DNA from 2 places in the Paenibacillus sp. CCS19 genome. Region 2 is predicted to be linked to the other one. Evidence: riboswitches for the same ligand, from Rfam matches in the RefSeq annotation. Region 2 holds a riboswitch; the other holds the start of a gene.
The links. Region 2 has a riboswitch for ZMP and ZTP ahead of SBI19_RS00615 (phosphoribosylaminoimidazolesuccinocarboxamide synthase). Riboswitches for the same ligand answer to the same signal wherever they lie in the genome.
Positions count from the first base shown of each region.

Region 1: linked by a shared signal. The riboswitch ahead of SBI19_RS12025 (phosphoribosylaminoimidazolecarboxamide formyltransferase) and the one ahead of SBI19_RS00615 (phosphoribosylaminoimidazolesuccinocarboxamide synthase) in region 2 are both predicted to bind ZMP and ZTP.

Region 1 covers NZ_BTCK01000014.1:47,229-51,443, forward strand. The annotation lists gene SBI19_RS12015 (carbohydrate ABC transporter permease) at 1-54, opposite strand, end outside; gene SBI19_RS12020 (ABC transporter permease) at 66-1,034, opposite strand; gene SBI19_RS12025 (phosphoribosylaminoimidazolecarboxamide formyltransferase) at 1,381-2,547, opposite strand; ZMP/ZTP riboswitch at 2,600-2,679, opposite strand; gene SBI19_RS12030 (ArsR/SmtB family transcription factor) at 2,745-3,647, opposite strand; gene arfA (arabinosylfuranosidase ArfA) at 3,796-4,215, shown strand, end outside.
Region 2 covers NZ_BTCK01000001.1:110,535-114,749, forward strand. The annotation lists gene SBI19_RS00595 (response regulator) at 1-308, shown strand, start outside; gene SBI19_RS00600 (SDR family NAD(P)-dependent oxidoreductase) at 421-1,089, opposite strand; gene SBI19_RS00605 (winged helix-turn-helix transcriptional regulator) at 1,156-1,494, shown strand; gene SBI19_RS00610 (hypothetical protein) at 1,788-2,054, shown strand; ZMP/ZTP riboswitch at 2,190-2,269, shown strand; gene SBI19_RS00615 (phosphoribosylaminoimidazolesuccinocarboxamide synthase) at 2,351-3,319, shown strand; gene SBI19_RS00620 (RNA ligase family protein) at 3,375-4,154, shown strand.

The DNA.
Region 1 (4,215 bases), on a different contig from region 2:
CATAATAACGATGTCGGACATCCGAACTCTTGTTAGCGCCTTATTGTTGGTCATCCCCTTGCCCCCTACCATATGCCTTGTTCCCCGAACTTCTTCGCAATCGCATTGGACGCGACGACGAACACTAAGCCAACTAGCGCCTGGAATAAGCCCATCGCTGTTGCGAGCGAGAATTGCGCGGATTGCAGACCTGCTTTGTAGACGAACGTACTGATAACCTCGGAATAATCTTTGACGAGATCGTTGCCCATGACGAACGGACGTTCAAATCCGATCGTCATAATATGGCCCAGCTGCATGATGAGCATGACGACGATCGTGGAGCGAATGCCCGGCAGCGTAATATGCCACATTTTCTTCAATCGGCCTGCGCCGTCCACCTCCGACGCCTCGTACAACTCTTTGTTGATGCCCGTCAGCGCAGCCAGATAGATGATCGTTCCCCAGCCGGCGCTCTGCCAGATGCCTGTCCCTAAGTAGACGAGCAGCCAGTGGTTCTTCTCGGTTAAGAACGGAACGGAATCGAAGCCCAGCGAGGTGATCATGTTGTTCACCAGGCCGCCGCTGTTCGAGAACATCTGATACACGAGACCGCCGATAATGATCCACGATATAAAATGCGGCAAATACAGCAGCGTCTGCGCTGTTTTCTTAAACCACATCACTCGCAGTTCATTCAGCAGCAGCGCGAGTATAATCGGAGCCGGGAAGGAGAAGACGAGATCAAGCAGGTTCAGCAGCAGCGTGTTTCGCACCACCTCATAGAACTGACTCATCGCGAACAACTCGCGGAAGTTCTCGAACCCGATCCACTCGCTGCCCGATACGCCTTTGAAAATGCTGTAATCCTGAAAGGCGATCGCTGCGCCGTACATCGGCACATATTTGAATAAAATAAAGTAGGCAATCGGCAGGAGGAGCAGAAAGTATAATTGATGATCTTTCCATATTCCCGTTGCCGGCCGGCGTTTAACGACTTGAGGCGTATTCGTGCTGGTTGTCTTGGAACTCGTTGCCGTAGTGCTTTGTTCCATGCGCATCCCTTCTCTCTGTGGCGTTCTCGGATCGAATAACCACACTATACGACAGAGGGGGGCAGGCGGCACAATAGACTCTTTTCTGAGGCGCTATCCGAATTCCGAAACCCTTGGTACGACTGGGATTGAGCTATCGAGAGGCTGGGAGGGTAATGACCGGGGACAAGCATGAACGAGGGGTTACGATACACGGCGAGGGCAGTTGCTGCGGGGCAGAAACTCGCTGATTGGAGGCAAAATCGGAATCTGGTTGATCGGTTGAAAATGGTTCATTAGCGGCTGTAAAAGAAACAAGCGGCAGCTTCGGACCGAAAATGCAGGCCCTCAGCTTCCGCTAATCATTCTAGTGATGGAACAACCGAACACCTGAATAAGCCATCACCATTCCATATTCATTGGCCGCTTCAACCACTTGTTCATCTCTTGTTGAACTACCGGTCTGCACCAGGTATCTGACTCCGCTCCGGGCAGCGCGGTCAACATTATCTCGGAAGGGCAGCAAGGCATCGGAAGCGTACGAAACCTCCTTAAGACCTGCAAGCCATTGCTGCTTGGCAGATTGGCTCAATCGTTCTGGCACTGTCTGGTAATATTGTCTCCATCGTATCTCTTCTGCATTTGAACCATGTTCATTCGTCCAACCATCAATCGCATTATTGATTTCAGCACGCGATATTCCTGCACGAAATCTCATCTCATGTATAATCGGATGTTGTCTTAGCCACCAATTATCCGCTTTCTCAGCTGCGAGTCTCGTACAATGGATTCTTGATTGCTGTCCCGTACCAATTCCAATGGTTTGGCCGTCTTTCGCCAAACAAACGGAGTTGGACTGTGAATATTTGAGCGTTATTAGTGCGACAAGCAAATCTCTCTTAGCATGGTCAGGAATCCATTGTTCCGTTGTTACAATGTTCTTAAGGTGTTGATCCGAAATCGCTACATCATTTCGTTCTTGTTCAAGCGTTATCCCGAACACAGATCTTCTTTCAATCCGCTCTGGCCTATAGTCTGGATCTATCTCAATGATAAGGTAATTCCCATTCTTTTTCTTTCGCAGCAGCGCAAGCGCATCCTTGTCATAACCCGGTGCAACGATAAGATCCGAAACCTCTTTCTTAAGTAATTCCGCTACCGTCACATCAACCGGGTCGCTGAAAGCCGCACAATCTCCAAAAGACGACATACGGTCCGCGCCTCTGGCTCTTGCATAAGCAACAGCTAGAGGAGACAATTCCAGCCCTTCCACAAAATAAGATTGGACCAGCGATTCGCATAACGGGGAATATACCGCTGCGCCTGCCGGACTGACATGTTTAAACGAGGCTGCCGCGGGCTTGCCTATACTTCTTCTAAGCTCGCAAACAAGTTGGAATGCGTTTAATGCATCTAGTAAGTTAATATAACTCGCTTCACCATTCAACACCTTAATCGGCAATTTGCCTGGGTTCGCGTATAACTTTGCCTTCTTTTGATGGGGGTTCATTCCATATCGAAGATCAAGCTCCATTGTTATATACTCCTTTCAGCAAATAAAAAAAGCACTCCGACATATTGTCCAAGTACTTTGCCCAGGCGTACGGCTTGCTAACGATGTGCTCCCTCGTGGTTTTCCACGTTTACGCCAGTCGCACATCCCATTTATTTACTTTATTGTAGTCCGATTATTCATTAGGATGCAAGCTATTATTTATCTCTACATGACACTTACGTATAGTAGCTGCGAACGATCATATCTTGATTGTAGTTGCCGAAGCTTCGGCCATACAATGTAAGTCCGCCTCGTCCTCGGCCGGTGTCTTCCGCAGCGATTCGGAACGTCCAGTTCATTGCGCTCGTCTCAATGTCGGACAATCCCACATCGGACACCTTCAGTCCGTCCACATACGTGCCTGACTCTTTAATGCGAAGCACCTTCAGCAGTCCATATTGATTTACATCCGACTGCCACCATTCCGGGGTTAACCGGCCTCTCGTCTTCCCGAAATCGCCCGGGCTCGTCCATACGCCGAGCGGCTTGCCATTGAAGTAAAATCGGATGTCGGATGGCCAATGCTCATTGACGCGCGGCGCTTCCGATCCGATCTCAAGCGAGATTTCGATCTCATGCAGACGCTGGTCCTTATACAAGTAATTCGGGATTTTGTACTCGACCCAGCCCTTCGCCATCCATAGAATGCCCGCGTTCACCCGCTCCGGATCCATGAAGCAGACCGGCTGATCATATTCGCCGATCATCGCGTTCGCCGTCGCGATTCCGCATGTCGGTATAGCTTCATAATCGGTGTAATGACCGATCGGAATCGACAGCTCTCGAACGCTTAACGATGCTGGCGCATCCGGCGACAGCTTGATCTGCATAAACTCCGCCTTCACGTAGCAGTACTTGTACGTTCCCCCCTCAATCCGTTTCATTTTGCTCCCGACGATGCCGGCTTCCTCCAGCTTGCGAATATGACCGCTGACGACGGCGCTGCTCAAGTAAAGCTCGGCAGCCAGCTCCTTCACATGCCGTTCCCGTTCAAACAATTTATCAATGATTAGCAATCGGACTTCGCTCGCTAACGCTTCATAGACGCGCAGTGAATCCGAACTCGTTGTCAGCTGCATCTGCTCACCACCTGTGTAGAATTTCGTATTATGTGAATCCTAAACATTAAGATTGTATTCGATATCCCTATTATGATACGAATATAGTAGAATGACAACGTTTACTGGATTTGATAATTACTTAATTCTACATTAGGGGGTTTCATCAATGGCGATTCGATCCACTATGCTTATTGATAAGAATTTCACGGTCGCAGCTGTCGACCCACGCGTATACGGTTCGTTCATCGAACACTTAGGACGCGCTGTATATGGCGGCATCTACGATCCAGGCCATCCAACGGCTGACGCCAACGGCTTCCGTCAGGATGCCCTCGAAGCTATTCGCGCACTCAATGTGCCAATCATTCGCTATCCAGGCGGCAACTTCGTGTCCGGCTACAACTGGGAAGACGGCGTTGGACCGAAGTCGGAGCGTAAACGTCTGCTCGAGCTCGCTTGGTGGACGACGGAGACGAATGAAGTAGGTACGAACGAATTCGCCGATTGGGCGAAGCTTGCAGGCACGGAAGTCATGATGGCGGTTAACCTCGGTACGCGCGGCATCGACGCAGCGCGCAATCTCGTG
Region 2 (4,215 bases):
TATACGAAATCGGAGCCCGGGCGAGCAAGCCGAAAGGCGGCGATATTGAGAAGGAAGGGAAGGCGCTCGAGCAGCGCGTTCGACGGACCGTCATCGCCGCTTTATCCAACTTGGCGAGCATCGGGCTCACGGATTACAGCCACCCGAAGTTCGAGCATTACGCGCCGCTCTATTTCGACTTCGAAGACGTGCGTCTCAAGATGCGAGAAATCGACGAGAAATGCCCGCAGGAAAAGCGCAAAGTCAATATCAAGAAATTTCTTCAAGTCCTATACCTGGAAACGCTGGATAAAATGAAAAATCAATAAAATGAAAGCCGCCGACTACTTGTACAACAGCTACACTTTATATAAATCGACAAAATGGCAGCCGGGAATTAATCATTCGGCTGCCGTTTGGCTTTAATACTGCTTCGTTCTGTCACGGACGTAATCCGCCAATAGTATAACCGCCATCTACGAGTATGCTCTGACCAGTAACAAAACGAGCGTCATCGGAGAGAAGCCAGACCACAGCATCGGCCACGTCTTCGGATTGGCCCACCCGCTGTAACGGCGTTTGCTTGACGAAGGGACGTGCCGTAGCCTCGTCGCTTAGAACCTCCTGCGACATCGGAGTTGCAATCATTCCAGGACTGACATTGTTAACTCGAATGCTGCTAGGACCAACCTCCAACGCAACAGTTCTCGTCATTGCATCGAGTGCTCCCTTGGAGGCGGCGTAGCCTGAAGTACTCGGCATTGCCCCATGCGCCGTCCACGAAGAAGTGTTAACGATCGAGCCCTGGATTCCAAGGTCGAGCATTGCTGCAATCTCGTACTTTAGACAGGCGAACACGCCACGCAGATTGATCGACATCAGAGTATCGAAATCTTCAAAGGATAGCTCGTGTACAGGTGAGAAAGCACCAAGAATACCCGCGTTGTTCCAAGCCATATTCAGACTTCCAAATGTATCCAAAGTCTTGTTTACAAGCGCTTCAACCTGCCGAGGATCGGCAACGTCAGTCTGAACAGCGAGGGCCTTGCCTCCCTTAGAGATAATTTCGTCATAAACTTCTTGAAGCTCTTTTTCATTCAGGTAAGTAATACACTTAAAGTACGCAAATTAATAATACTAAGTAATAAAAATGATACTATGTGGAGGGGTAACGGGATGGTAAATGCTTCTGAAAAAAAGTGTCCAGTCGAAACGACGTTTGACGTTATTGGTGGAAAGTGGAAGGGAGTGATTCTTTATCATTTAATGAGCGGAACGAAGCGGTTCGGCGAGCTTCGCAAAATTTACCCTCAGGTCACTCATCATATTCTTACCTTGCAACTGCGGGAACTCGAACGTGAAGGAATCATAGCCCGCAAAACGTACAATCAGGTACCACCAAAGGTAGAATACTCGCTTACCGAATTCGGAAAAACCTTGAACCCGATTATATTGTTGATGAAAGAATGGGGAGAGCTTTACAATGAACGAAGACCTCATTCCTCGGAAGTTTGACCTCGCATTCCCGCCAAAAGGGAACCCCCTCCCGCTTGACTATCAGCCAAAGGGACCGGGGCTACTGTCCCAATGCAGCCACAAACAGTTCTTTTCTCGTCAATAAAGAAGAGTTAGGTTATTGCGCTAAACGGATACTATAGCTCAATCCAGACATTACGGCAGCCTGTCAACGATCGGCTGCCGTTTTCTCAACTAACGGACAGATTGCGCTAATGAACTTACGATATTCAGAGAGCGAATAGAAGGTCGAATAAATACAGGAAAATCTATATTGAAATGAGTGATGGATTTTGAAGGAAAGCAAAACGAAAGCTTATTTAGCCCTTAATTATCAAGCATTTCTGGATATTAAAAATAGTGGTGAATTCAACATGTATAACTGCAATCGTGTATTTCGAATTGCTCATGCTTTTCACAATCTTGCGTTGTCAATGATGGAGGACTTTGTAGGGTTTAATGAAGAAAGCTTTTGGAGCAATATAAATGAACTCGAAAGAGACTTCGGATTAGTTCATTATCGAAAATTATTTGAAAAAACAGTTCAGGCGAAATCTTAAGCTAACTGTAAACGATAATTTAACGACAGAAGTAGCATATACGGGCGAGCCGCCTGGTAACATAAGCACGATGTTAAATATATACAAAAACTGTATTGGTTTTAATGGAATTGTCTGGTACTATGGATTTGTATTAAAAATATGTGTGACTGGCGTAACGTAGGGTAACTACGGGGGAGCACATATTTCATAAGCCGTACGCCTGGGCAAAGTATTTGATCTTAGATCAGATGCTTTTTTTATTTTAGTTATCGAAGCTCAAAGACTCAAATTCATTATTGATCAAGGAGGCTTCCATGATAACCAAAGAAACGATTCAAAAGAACCTTAAGAGCTGTCTCGAAGACACCTCATTTCTGAATGTACCCGGGTTCAGGAGAGATAAAGTTCGCGACACCTATGATCTAGGTGACTCTCTAATCCTTATCACCACAGACCGCCAAAGCGCATTTGACAGGATTCTTGCCAACATTCCGTTTAAAGGCCAAGTATTAAATAAGCTTAGCGCTTTTTGGTTTGAAAATACCTCCGATATAGTAAGTAACCACGTTATTAGTATCCCGGACCCGAATGTTACAATAGGAAAAAAATGCAAGGTGTTTCCGGTTGAATTTGTAGTGCGCGCCTATCTTACGGGTTCGACAGACACCTCGGCATGGGTCCAATACTCACAAGGTATCCGTGACATATGCGGCAATATTCTACCCGATGGAATGAAGAGAAATCAAAAGTTCGAAGAACCGATCCTGACGCCATCAAAGAAATCAGCAGCACATGACGAATCGGTTTCGGCTGCCCAAATCGTTGACGAAGGCTTAATCGACAAAGAGACCTTGGAGTATTTGCGGAAAATCGCATTCTCGCTTTTTGCCAGGGGCACAGAGATTGCAGCAAGGAACGGATTAATTCTGGTAGATACCAAATATGAATTCGGAATTGATGACAAAGGCGAAATTCTTCTCATCGACGAGATACATACACCCGATTCTTCCCGCTACTGGATCAAAGAGACCTATGAATCGAGGTTAGCCGAAGGCAAGGAACCGGAGAATATCGACAAAGAATTCCTGCGGCTTTGGTTCAGGGAGCATTGCGACCCTTATAAAGATGAGATCCTGCCTGCCGCACCGGATGACCTTATCATCGAACTGTCGCATCGCTATATCCGTCTCTTCGAAATGATCACCGGCAAGGAATTTTCGGTCGACGGTACGCATTCTATAAAAGATCGACTTATAAAGAATTTAGATGCTCATCTTAACTAAGAGGCTTTTATCAGACTAACGGAGAACGGTAGTTTAATGTAGAGGAGGATCAGGAATGGATCTTAAAAAAATCAACTCGATTACGAAGTATCCTAGTATTCTTACCTACCACAAGTTGGGTGAGCGAGGCAAACTAATCGAAGATGTAGTTGAGGAGAGAGGATTGTTAACTGACGCTGATACAATCTATATTTATGAGAAAGTGGATGGCGAGAATTCAAGGATGATCTTCTTTAGAAATGATCTTAATGAGATTGATTATTTGATTGGCTCCAGAGAAGAATTGCTCTATGCCAAGGGAGATCGTGTTGGTAATCCATATGGCAATATAGCAGAATTCCTTAAACCAATAGCAGACAAGTATGTTGAAGATCATTTCCCCCAGGGAGATTGGGCATTAACAGTCGTTTATCAAGAGTCTTATGGCGGTAAGACCAAATCTGCAAAGAATTACACGGATAGCAAAATTCAATCGTACAGGGTGTTTGACGTATTCTCTTTGACGGAGAATGAACTGGAAAAGCTTCTAGCTTTACCTGAAGAGAAGATCGCCTCTTGGCGCGAGCATGGCAATCAACCTTTTTACAACGAACATGAGAAAGCTAAATTTATTCAGGCAAACGATCTTCGATGCGCCCCGCTATTAGCAGAGATTGATGGAGCGAGTTTTCCAATGACTATTGAGGATACCTTTAAATACCTTAAAAACTTCGAACAGACAAAGGTTGGCATTGATACGAATGGTCGATCCGAAGGTATAATTGTTCGATCATCTGATAGGAAGCAAATTAGAAAGATTCGTTTTGAGGATTATGAAAGGACTTTCAGAAAATAAATGGAAGCGTCAGACAAGCTAGTATTAGGCATATTAGCTTGAAATGAGAATGGGGTTAATC